Regions from separate parts of the Pseudoalteromonas sp. R3 genome, predicted to be linked through region 2. Evidence: predicted binding sites of a transcription regulator. Region 2 holds the regulator's gene; the other holds the start of a gene.

Region 1 (6,453 bases), 1.3 Mb from region 2:
TAAAAGGCCTTGTTGTGATCCAGCTCTTTAAAGTGCGCTAGCTCATGAACAACCAATGCACGCAAAATGGCTTCAGGCGCATATTTTAGCTGCTGGGACAGCGTAATCTCATAGCGGGTTTTTACTTTTCCGCCGTGCTGTTTACGTGTTTGGCTATGATGCCCTAATGTCCCCGCCATCAGATCTCGACCTTTTGCATAGCTTACCTTATGCAGACGAGGCACATTCTTCAGATACTTGTTTTTATAGCTATTGCAGTAATCATAAAGCGCTTGTGTATTTTGTAGCTGATGACCTTGCGGATATTTACCTTTGAAATATGCTGCAAGTTTATCCGGTTCCAGTAAGCTTTTAATCTGGGACTGCAACGCAGCAGGGTAGTGCTGAAAATACTGCAAATAGTTCATGATGACGGTAGTAATCCTGATACGGAAATTCTAAGCTAGTGTACTGAAGATCATAACAGGAATAACAATAAATGTATCAGGCAAGTTGTTTATGCGGTGCGGTTAAGCTTGCACTGCAAGGCGCTATTTCTAGCATCATCCATTGCCACTGTTCCTTATGTCGCAAGTCGTCTGGCACCGCTTATGCGACCAATGGATTTATCAATCGGAATGAATTAAAAGTGATTGCCGGAGAGGAGCATATACGTCACTACGCGTTTAAACCCGGCAGGTTACGTCACTTCTGTGGAGTTTGTGCATCTCCTTTATATAGCTCTAACCAAGATAGCCCTGAAAAACTCAGGATTCGACTCGGTATTCTCGACACTGATATAGCGGAGCGGCCAATGTCACATAATTACGTGACTTCAAAAGCAAATTGGGAAGAGTTAGACGCCAAGCTTCCTCGCTATGAAGGTAAAGAGCCGGGCAGGGAGTGAGAGACAGGGGATATCTTGGCCCCAGCTCTCTTTAGGTATACAGATTAGAGGTATTAATCTGTCATCGCACAGCAATCAGACGCGCGTGAGTTACCACCGCTTTTCTGAATTTCTGCTCTGCCGGCGCCAACAGCACGAGTTGCTTTGGCTGGTAATGCACTGTGGTCATCTGAGAGCTGTTTTACAGGTTTTTTATTGAGTTTTAATAACATGGTATTTTCCTTATTGTTGTTTTGTTCGCTTTCTAACATCCTGCAAAATTTGAAAACTGTCAAGTGGTTAAATTAATGTTTGTTGCAGTGGCTGGCGCTCAGCCGGGAAGGGAGCGAGCACCTGATGAGAAACACCTAAGTCCTGGATGAACTGCCTGGCGAGCAAAGGCGCATCATAGTTGTCGGCAGTATGAAAGAATACATAAGGGGTACGTCCATCGTTCAACCAGTCACGAATTTTGTTAAGCCAGGGCGCGTAAAATGACCGGTTTGCTGCTAAATCTGAACACCCGACAAAGCGCAACATAGGTGCCTGAGCGGTGGCAATGACATTGACCGGCACGCGAGGTTTCTTTTGCTGGGCATCAATGATGGCTGGAGTACTCGGCGGCTCACTAAAAAGAGGGCGCGTATCCATCATGATACGATTCACTTTGGTTTTCATCAGCAGCTGGTTAAAACGCTTCTCAGCGTCGCCTTTGGCAAAGAATTCCCTGTGTCTGACTTCAATGCCCAGTGTCAGCTCTTCAGGTAATTGTGAGATAAAATCGGCTATCCGGCCAAGATATTGCGGGCTACAGCTAGCAGGCAGTTGCAGCAGCACCATTCCCAGTCGTGAAAATAAAGGAGAAAACAGTTCGAGCCATTGCTTGAGCTCTTGCTGACAATGATTTAATGCCAGCTCATGAGAAATCCTTTTGGGTATCTTGAAGGTAAAGCGAAAAGTATCAGGCACCGCGTTTGACCAGGCTGTGATGGTTTCTGGTTTAGGGCTCGCGTAAAAGCTTGTATTGCCCTCAACACTGTTAAAAATCTGTGCATACTCGCTCAACATATCAACGGTTTTGCAGTCACTACTGAAAAATCGACCCTTCCAGTGTGCAGAGCCCCATTGAGGACACCCCAAATACAGCATGAAATTTGCTCCCTGATTGACTTGAAGTGCAGTCTAACAAAGTCCAGATCGAGAAAAAATCGTAACAGCGAAAGAATCCCTGCTTTGTGGGATGACAAAGCGTGGCAATTTTATATAATTGGCGATTAAATTTATCATTCATTATGCCCTTTAGAGTTAGTAGGCAAATAGGATTATTATGCGCTCAATATACTGCGGAAAATTAAACAAGGACCATGTAGGTCAGGAAGTGGAGCTATGTGGTTGGATCAACAAACGTCGTGATCTGGGTGGCCTGATCTTCATTGATCTGCGAGATCGCGAAGGTTTGGTCCAGGTCGTGTTTGATCCTGAAGTAGAAGGCCTGATGGATGTTGCAAACACTTTACGCCAAGAGTTCTGCGTTCAGGTTACAGGTACTGTTCGTGCGCGTCCAGAGAGCCAAATCAATCAGGATATGGCTACTGGCGAAGTTGAGATCCTGGGCACTGGCCTGACAATCATCAACCGTGCAGAGCCTTTGCCTTTGGACTTTAACCAGGAAAATTCGGAAGAGCGTCGCCTGACTTATCGCTACCTTGACTTACGTCGTCTGGAAATGAGCGACCGCATTAAACTACGCGCTAAAGCATCCAGCTTTGTTCGTCGCTTCTTAGATAGCAATGATTTCCTGGATATCGAAACGCCGGTACTGACGAAAGCAACCCCAGAAGGTGCGCGTGACTATCTGGTTCCAAGCCGTGTACATAAAGGCAGCTTCTACGCGTTGCCACAGTCTCCTCAGCTGTTTAAACAGTTGCTGATGATGTCTGGTTTTGACCGTTACTACCAGATTGTTAAGTGTTTCCGTGATGAAGACTTACGTGCTGACCGTCAGCCTGAATTCACCCAAATCGATTTAGAAACCTCATTCATGACATCTACACAGGTGCGCGACATCACTGAACGCTTGATCCGTGAAATGTGGCAAGAGTTGCTTGACGTTGATCTGGGCCAGTTCCCTGTCATGAGCTACGAAGAAGCTATGCGTCGTTACGGTTCAGACAAGCCGGACTTACGTAACCCGCTTGAGCTGATTGATGTTGCTGATCTGGTTAAGGACGTTGAGTTTAAAGTACTTGCGGGCCCTGCTAATGACGAGAAAGGCCGAGTGGCGGTGTTGACTGTACCAGGTGGTGCATCACTATCTCGTAAGCAAATTGATGAATACACTAAGTTTGTTGGCATCTATGGCGCAAAAGGTCTGGCCTGGATGAAGGTCAATGATCTGGACGCTGGCCTTGAAGGTATTCAGTCACCAATTGCTAAGTTCCTGAACGAAGAAGTGATCAAAGGTATTCTTGCACGCACTAATGCACAGACTGGCGACATCATTTTGTTCGGTGCTGATAAGCGTAACGTGGTAAACGAAGCAATGGGTGCATTACGTCTGAAAGTAGGTCTGGACCTTGAACTGACTAATCTTGGCCAGTGGGCACCGCTTTGGGTTGTTGACTTCCCAATGTTTGAGGAAGACGACGAGGGGAATCTGCACGCAGTACATCACCCATTCACGGCACCAAAAGGCATTTCAGCAGCAGAGCTTGAAGCCAATCCTGCCGGCGCAATTTCAGACGCGTATGACATGGTACTGAACGGCTACGAAGTAGGTGGGGGCTCGGTGCGGATCCACAACAACGATATGCAGCAAGCCGCTTTCCGTATTCTGGGTATTGATGAACAAGAGCAGCAAGATAAGTTTGGCTTCCTGCTGGATGCTCTGAAATATGGTACGCCACCACACGCGGGTTTGGCATTTGGCCTTGACCGTCTGGTGATGTTGCTGTGTGGCACAGACAACATTCGTGATGTGATTGCCTTCCCGAAAACTACACAGGCATCGTGTCTGATGACCAATGCACCGAGCGTTGCCAATCCAGATGCATTAAAGGAGCTTGCAGTAACAGTCACTGCGCAGCAAAAAGACGCTGAATAACGACAGCTAAAGGAATAAGAAAGCGGCGATTGCGCCGCTTTTTTTATTCTGCAAACCCTAGGTAACTGGAAATCCATACAGTATTTTGGCATGATAGCGAAAAAACAACGAGAGTATGCGCCTTGGCAGTAATTTTAGGCATAGATCCAGGCTCAAGGCTGACCGGGTATGGTGTAGTTAAGCGTCAGGGGAGTCAGTTTCAGTATCTGGGCAGTGGTTGTATTCGACTTGGTGATAAGCCATTTCCACAACGACTGCAGATGATTTATCAGGGTGTTAGCCAGATCATCGAGCAGTTTAACCCGCAGGGGTTTGCGATAGAGCAAGTCTTTATGGCGCACAATCCAGATTCAGCTTTAAAACTTGGTCAAGCACGCGGGGCAGCCATCGTCGCTGCCACAATGAAAGAGATTGAGGTGTTTGAATATTCAGCCCGGCAGGTTAAACAAGCGGTTGTTGGCACCGGCGGGGCGAATAAGTCGCAGGTTCAGGAAATGGTCAAGCGACTGTTAAAACTCCCGGGTACTCCCCAGGCCGATGCTGCCGATGCGCTGGCCATTGCAATTTGCCATGCACACTCCGAGCAAAACCTGATCAAGCTGGCAGGCAATGCGAAAAAAACCGTACGAGGAAGATTGAGGTAATTATGATAGGCAGACTCAAAGGTATACTAGTAGAAAAACAGCCACCAGAGATCCTGTTAGATGTCAGTGGCATCGGTTATGAAGTACAAATGCCGATGACGTGTTTTTATGAGTTACCTCAGGCGGGTAATGAGGCAACAATCTATACTCATTTTGTGGTGCGAGAAGATGCACAATTATTGTTTGGTTTTAACCATAAAACCGAGCGAGCATTATTTCGCGAGTTAATTAAGGCTAATGGCGTTGGTCCCAAGCTAGCACTGGCCATTTTGTCGGGTATGTCGGCAGAGCAGTTTGTTCACTGTGTCAATCAGGGCGACTCATCTACCTTGGTGAAAATTCCAGGTGTAGGCAAGAAAACCGCTGAGCGTTTGGTGCTTGAGATGAAGGATAAATTGAAAAACTTTGGCCATGATCTGCTGACTCCATTCAGCGATGATGCCATTTTGGCACCTCAGGAAGATCCCACCGTGGCGAATACGCCTGAAGATGATGCGTTGGCTGCGCTGCTTGCGTTAGGCTATAAACCCGCACAAGCACAAAAAGCATTGAAAGCGGTGAGCAAACCAGGCATGGATACCGAAGGGCTGATCAAAGAAGCCCTGAGATCTATGATGTAAATAAGACTGATTAAGTAATTATGATAGAAGCAGACAGACTTATTGAGCCAGAAGTGCAGGGCAGTGAAGAGGCCGTAGACAGAGCGATACGGCCTAAACTACTGTCGGACTATACCGGTCAGCAGCATGTGAAGCAGCAGATGGAAATCTTCATTGAAGCGGCGCGCAGCCGTGAAGAAGCACTGGACCATTTGCTGATATTCGGACCGCCGGGGTTAGGTAAAACGACACTGGCAAATATCGTGGCGAATGAGCTGGGTGTAAATATAAAAACCACCTCAGGTCCTGTGCTTGAAAAAGCCGGCGACCTGGCCGCAATGCTGACAAATCTGGAGCAGGGAGATGTGTTGTTTATTGATGAAATACATCGCCTGAGCCCCCAGGTTGAAGAGATCCTCTACCCAGCGATGGAAGATTACCAGCTCGATATTATGATCGGTGAAGGACCGGCAGCGCGTTCAATTAAACTAGACTTGCCACCTTTTACTCTGGTGGGGGCCACGACCCGCGCAGGCTCTTTGACTTCACCACTGAGAGACCGTTTCGGTATTGTGCAACGTCTGGAGTTTTATTCTGTGGCTGAGTTGGCATCGATTGTGTCTCGCTCTGCGCATTTTTTGAATCTTGAGATCAGTGACGTCGGGGCGATTGAAGTGGCGAAACGTGCACGAGGTACGCCGCGTATTGCCAACCGTTTGCTCAGGCGGGTTCGGGACTTCGCTCAGGTAAAAGGGGATGGTAGCGTAGATGAGATGATCGCCAGTCAGGCATTGGATATGGTTGACGTCGACAAGTGTGGCTTTGATTATATGGATCGTAAGTACTTACTTGCAATTATTGAAAAGTTCACCGGGGGGCCTGTTGGTTTGGATAATCTGGCGGCTGCAATTGGTGAAGAGCGAGAGACCATAGAAGATGTTATCGAACCTTACCTGATCCAGCAGGGGTTTATCCAACGGACTCCGAGGGGGCGGATCGTTTCTGACAGAGCCTATCTGCACTTTGATTTAACTAAACCATCGGCATGAAGATAGCCTTCAGGCATTTATACTGAATCAGATTGAAGCGCTACTACAGCGCTTCTTTGCTTTATACACTATACACTTCTTCTATTCATCCAACGCTCATTCCACTTCCTTTATGTTAGCGCAAGAACTTGTATCTCCTTTTAGGGAGAGAGAACCAGATATGAGTAAACAGCAGGCAAAAAAAAGCCCGCAC
Region 2 (6,453 bases):
GGAGCGCGCATGTTGACTATAGTCACAATGACATTAATTGCCCCCATGATGGAACTAACACCCATAATATGAACAGCAAAGACAAATAATGCGGTGTTATCGTTACTATAAGTCGTGGAGAGTGGCGCATAGAATGTCCACCCGAATGCAGGGCCGCCGCCTTCCATAAACAACGATGCGAGCAGAATAAGAAAAGCAAAAGGTAATATCCAAAAGCTCCAGTTATTCATGCGTGGCAGTGCCATATCGGGTGCACCTATCATCATAGGTACCATCCAGTTTGCTAGGCCAGTAAAGGCAGGCATGACAGCACCAAACACCATGATCAAACCATGCACTGTGGTCATTTGATTAAAAAAGTGTGGATCAACAAGCTGCAAGCCTGGCTGAAACAATTCAGCCCGAATGACCATGGCCATACCGCCGCCGATTAAGAACATCAGTAAAGAAAAGAGTAAATACAAAGAGCCTATATCTTTATGGTTAGTCGTAAAAAGCCAACGCTTAATTCCGGTTGCTGGACCGTGGTGACCATAGTCGTGCTCTTGTTCAAGAGCAGCCTGCTGTGTACTCGAAGTCATTTGGCTTCCTCCTGTTTGTCATCAAGGTAGGCTTGTATTTGACTAGGCTGGATGACTTCCCCGGTATCATTCCCCCAGCTATTTCTTTTAAAAGTGATAACTCCCGCAACTTCTTTTAACGATAGTTGCTTCGCAAACGCTTGCATTGCTGTGCCAGGACGTCCTTCCATAATAATTTCAATGTGTGCCTGTAAATCCCCGGTTACCATGGCGCTCCCCTTTAATGCAGGAAACACACCTTGAAGACCGAGCCCAGTAGGTTGATGACATGCCGCACAATAGGCCATGTAAACACGCTCCCCTGTAGCCATAAGCTCTTCTTTACTGAGCGTTTGGTCAAGCAAGGCAGCCTCTTGCTGAGCAGCTAGTGCTCTTTGTGCTTTTTCATTGGCAAGCCACTCCTGAAACTCAGCTTCAGGTTTAGCTTCTACAACGACAGGCATAAAACCATGATCTTTACCGCACAACTCAGCACACTGCCCACGGTAGGTACCGGGCTCATTCACATTGGTCCAGGCTTCGTTAATAAACCCTGGGTTAGCGTCCTTTTTAACTGCAAAATCAGGTACCCACCAGGAGTGAATAACATCATCAGAGGTCAATAAAAAACGTACTTTTTTGCCTGTAGGAATGACCAGAGGTTTATCGACCTCCAGCAAATAATTTTCTGTTTTGCTCTGCAAATTATCAATCTGTGCTCTCGGCGTAGACATAAGAGAATAAAAGTCCACGTCATGGCCTAAATACTCATAGTGCCACTTCCATTGTGAGCCGGTTACTTTAATGGTTAGGTCGGCCTTATCGGTATCTTCCATCGCAATTAATGTTTTTGTTGCAGGCACCGCCATTGCAACCAGAATTAAAAACGGAATAGCTGTCCAGAGGATCTCGACTTTAGTGCTTTCGTGAAATTGTGCAGGTTCAGCACCTTTAGAGCGTCGATGATGGATCAGAGCCCAAAACATGACGGAAAAGACAATCAGTCCAATCACACAGCAGATCCAGAATATGGTCATATGTAATTGATATACCTGATTGCTAATGTCAGTAACGCCTGTGCGCATATTATAGTCACTTGCAAACGTGAACATACTGACAAGTAAACACATCGCAATTGTGATGAGTTTGGCTATTTTCATTAGACGTCTCCCTCGATTGCTTCAAGTGTGAGAAGCAACGGTTCTTATTATCGGATGACTGTCATTTCACTTGGGTTATCCCATGAGTACTACACGACCATTTAACAACTAGTCAAAATTTAACCGTTTAGCAAGTTTTTATCTGACGCAGATTTTGATTTCTATGGTAGGGAAATATCTGAAAAATAGCTGTTTGTTAGGATTCACTCATACGCTGCAGCACTTGGGATGGCTGAGTATAAGTGTTTACAAGACGTAAAATTCGCCCGACTTGATTGCGCCGGGCGATAGGAAATATTTAAATATCACTGCGGATGACGCCGACGGCCAGGCCTTCGACAGAGAAGTTCTGTTGCTCTAGATCCACTTCAATAGGAGAGAAATCTTCATTTTCAGCATGCAAGTATACTTTTTTACCTAGCTTCTCAAAGCGCTTAACTGTTACATCTTCCTCAACCCGAGCAACGACAACCTGTCCGTTATTCACAACCTGAGTACGGTGCACTGCCAATAAATCACCATCCATAATCCCAATGTTTTTCATACTCATACCATTGACTCTCAATAGGTAGTCTGCGGCAGGATGGAACATCGCAGGGTCGACTGAACAATGACTTTCAATGTGCTCTTGTGCAAGTATTGGCTCACCTGCGGCGACTCGACCAATTAAAGGCAAACCCAGTTGCTCAGGCTCGTCCTCAACTAAACGAATGCCTCGGCTTGCACCAGGAACCATTTCGATTACGCCTTTTTTAGCTAATGCTTTCAAGTGCTCTTCTGCAGCATTTGCACTGCGGAACCCAAGCGAATCCGCGATCTCTGCTCGAGTCGGCGGCATGCCAGTATCCTTAATGAAAACTTTTATAAGTTCAAAAACTTGTTCTTGTCGTTTTGTAAGTGGTCGCATATAACTGGTTTTCCATACAGTGCATTTACTGTGAGTATATACAGTTATCATTTTTTCGCAATGGTTAATCGTTGCTAACCAGTAAAGGAATTTCAGTCATACATTTAAACCTGTTGGTTATTAGATACAATCCTGTTCCTCATTCATTGTGCGCCGTCAATGATTCAGCTGCCAGCCTGAACGAACAGTGTTTTCAACAACTCCTTTGTCATCCCGCACGCGATGCGGGAACTGTTTAAACCAGCTTTTCAGTGCTGAGCAGGCTCGCTCGGGTGTATTTGCCGTACATTCGATGTGGCCTTCCAGTAGCAGCTCCATGCTCTCCCTGCTCTACGATAATTGCCAACAACTCAGTCGCCATCCCGCACGCAATGCGGACGCTGCTTAAACCAATTTTCGGTGTTGAGTAGTTTTATACCAATTTCACTTAATACCTGTTCTATTTGAAGGAGCAAATATGACGCTAACGGCGTTAAAAATTTCTCATTTAGAACAACTAAATAGCAAAATTTTTGCCTTGTTATCGACCCTATTTTCTCGCCTCAAAATAGAACACTTAATTAAACAAATTGGTATTATTTCGGTGTATTTGTCATACGTACGGCGTGGTCTGTTGGTAGATCCCGCATCAAGTGCAGGATGACGGTAATGTAGACCTGCTTGAATGAAGAAATGTCAGCGTTCTCAACATAAATATTTTTAAATCCAAACGCAAAAAAAAGCCCGACTTTTTCGAATCGGGCTTTAATGTACAGGGAGGTACGAATGTCGATGATATTCATGGATGAATGTCTTTCGTCGACCTCTAGATAGGAGCTTGGCAATGGTCCGGTTGGCGGCCAGAGGCCTTAGCGTTCAGTCGGTGGAAAGTGAAATTGTTCACTTTCCATAATCCGCCTTCACCCTACTTTCACATGGACGAAATGAGACCGAAGCAACGCTTCGCAGCTCACTGAGATGAGCGCAAGGACCCATATGGATGTGGTGAAGTAGAATAATGCAGGAGCAATTATCGAGATGCGCGATGGGACCCAGCTTCATGGATGAATAGACAACGCTATTCTATCTACAGCTTCATCGACACCTTTTTAAATCGCACATAGCAAAAAACCCGCTGCATTGCTGCAACGGGTTTGACGTACATGGAAGTACTAATGTCGATGATATTCATGGATGAATGTCTTTCATCGACCTACTTATAAGGCCCTGGCGATGTCCTACTTTCACATGGGAAAGACTCGCCGTCCGCCCCACACACTATCATCGGCCGGGGCCGACCCTTCGGCTATTTCGTTTCACTACTGAGTTCGGCATGGGCGGGGCTGGCCTTCCAGTCAGGTGGTTCCAAAATGCCTCCTACCACGCTAATTTTAATCATAAACGCAAAAAAGCCCAACTCTTTCGAATCGGGCTTTGATGTACAAGGAGGTACGAATGTCGATGATATTCATGGATGAATGTCTTTCGTCGACCTCTAATTAGGAGCTTGGCAATGTCCTACTTTCACATGGGAAACCCCACACTATCATCGGCGCTATTTCGTTTCACTACTGAGTTCGGCATGGAGTCAGGTGGTTCCAAAACGCTATGGTTACCAAGCATAAACTGTTGTGCAAGACGTTTATCAACATCTCACTAAAATCTGGAAAAGCGTATTAAATTCTGTCGTCTACTTTATTTCTTAACTTCTAACAAACAAAACCACTTTGGCGTTGTATGGTTAAGCCTCACGGGTAATTAGTACGAGTTAGCTCAATGGCTCACACCACTTCCACATCTCGCCTATCAACGTTGTAGTCTTCAACGGCCCTTCAGTTAACTCTAAGTTAAAGTGAGAACTCATCTCGAGGCTCGCTTCCCGCTTAGATGCTTTCAGCGGTTATCGATTCCGAACGTAGCTACCGGGCAATGCCATTGGCATGACAACCCGAACACCAGCGGTTCGTCCACTCCGGTCCTCTCGTACTAGGAGCAGCCCCTCTCAATTCTCAAACGCCCACGGCAGATAGGGACCGAACTGTCTCACGACGTTCTAAACCCAGCTCGCGTACCACTTTAAATGGCGAACAGCCATACCCTTGGGACCGACTTCAGCCCCAGGATGTGATGAGCCGACATCGAGGTGCCAAACACCGCCGTCGATATGAACTCTTGGGCGGTATCAGCCTGTTATCCCCGGAGTACCTTTTATCCGTTGAGCGATGGCCCTTCCATTCAGAACCACCGGATCACTATGACCTACTTTCGTACCTGCTCGACGTGTCTGTCTCGCAGTTAAGCTGGCTTCTACCATTACACTAACCGTACGATGTCCGACCGTACTTAGCCAACCTTCGTGCTCCTCCGTTACTCTTTGGGAGGAGACCGCCCCAGTCAAACTACCCACCAGGCACTGTCCTCAACCCCGATTAGGGGCCTAAGTTAGAACATCAACACTACAAGGGTGGTATTTCAAGGTCGGCTCCACAGAAACTAGCGTTCCTGCTTCAAAGCCTCCCACCTATCCTACACATGTAGGGTCAATGTTCAGTGCCAAGCTGTAGTAAAGGTTCACGGGGTCTTTCCGTCTAGCCGCGGGTACACAGCATCTTCACTGCGATTTCAATTTCACTGAGTCTCGGGTGGAGACAGCGTGGCCATGGTTACACCATTCGTGCAGGTCGGAACTTACCCGACAAGGAATTTCGCTACCTTAGGACCGTTATAGTTACGGCCGCCGTTTACCGGGGCTTCGATCAAGAGCTTCGCCTAAGCTAACCCCATCAATTAACCTTCCGGCACCGGGCAGGTGTCACACCGTATACGTCATCTTACGATTTTGCACAGTGCTGTGTTTTTAATAAACAGTCCCAGCCACCTGGTCACTGCGGCTCTCGTCTGCTTACGGAGCAAGTCCTTCACAAACAAGAGCGTACCTTCTCCCGAAGTTACGGTACAATTTTGCCTAGTTCCTTCACCCGAGTTCTCTCAAGCGCCTTAGTATTCTCTACCTGACCACCTGTGTCGGTTTAGGGTACGATTCGATATAAACTGAAGCTTAGAGGCTTTTCCTGGAAGTAGGGCATCAACAACTTCACCACCGTAGTGGCTCGTCTCGACTCTCAGCCTTAGCGACCCGGATTTTCCTAAGTCACCAGCCTACAGCCTTTCACATGGACAACCAACGCCATGCTTGCCTAGCCTGCTCCGTCCCCCCATCGCATTTATACCAAGTACGGGAATATTAACCCGTTTCCCATCGACTACGCTCTTCAGCCTCGCCTTAGGGGTCGACTCACCCTACCCTGATTAACATGGGATAGGAACCCTTGGTCTTCCGGCGTGCGGGTTTTTCACCCGCATTATCGTTACTCATGTCAGCATTCGCACTTCTGATATGTCCAGCATGCCTCCCGGCACACCTTCAGCCACTTACAGAACGCTCCCCTACCCCGCGAACTAAGTTCGCAGCCGTAGCTTCGGTGGTATGTTTAGCCCCGTTACATCTTCCGCGCAGGCCGACTCGACTAGTGAGCTATTACGCTTTCTTTAAAGGATGGCTGCTTCTAAGCCAACCTCCTAGCTGTTTTAGCCTTCCCACATCGTTTCCCACTTAACATACACTTTGGGACCTTAGCTGACGGTCTGGGTTGTTTCCCTCTCCACGATGGACGTTAGCACCCACCGTGTGTCTCCCGGATAGTACTTTACGGTATTCGGAGTTTGCAAAGGGTTGGTAAGTCGGGATGACCCCCTAGCCTTAACAGTGCTCTACCCCCGTAAGTATTCGTCCGAGGCTCTACCTAAATAGATTTCGGGGAGAACCAGCTATCTCCCGGTTTGATTA

Evidence for each region. The regulator LexA, encoded in region 2, represses DNA repair genes until DNA is damaged. The targets are predictions, from matches to a motif close to TACTGTATNNNNATACAGTA.
Region 1: ruvC (crossover junction endodeoxyribonuclease RuvC) is a predicted target of LexA. The motif match lies at 4,032-4,051, and genes of this name have one in related genera.

What each region holds. Positions count from the first base shown of each region.
Region 1 is NZ_CP034835.1:1,604,993-1,611,445, forward strand. Features, by position in the region: gene ELR70_RS11800 (YgjP-like metallopeptidase domain-containing protein) at 1-407, opposite strand, end outside; gene ELR70_RS11805 (GFA family protein) at 479-886, shown strand; gene ELR70_RS24865 (hypothetical protein) at 940-1,098, opposite strand; gene ELR70_RS11810 (DUF72 domain-containing protein) at 1,166-2,014, opposite strand; gene aspS (aspartate--tRNA ligase) at 2,193-3,968, shown strand; gene ruvC (crossover junction endodeoxyribonuclease RuvC) at 4,091-4,612, shown strand; gene ruvA (Holliday junction branch migration protein RuvA) at 4,615-5,232, shown strand; gene ruvB (Holliday junction branch migration DNA helicase RuvB) at 5,253-6,260, shown strand.
Region 2 is NZ_CP034835.1:324,914-331,366, reverse strand. Features, by position in the region: partial or broken gene ctaD (cytochrome c oxidase subunit I) at 1-581, opposite strand, end outside; gene coxB (cytochrome c oxidase subunit II) at 578-1,690, opposite strand; gene lexA (transcriptional repressor LexA) at 2,019-2,627, opposite strand; gene ELR70_RS24790 (hypothetical protein) at 2,784-2,945, opposite strand; gene ELR70_RS24785 (hypothetical protein) at 3,203-3,409, opposite strand; rRNA gene rrf (5S ribosomal RNA) at 4,112-4,226, opposite strand; rRNA gene ELR70_RS06340 (23S ribosomal RNA) at 4,344-6,453, opposite strand, start outside.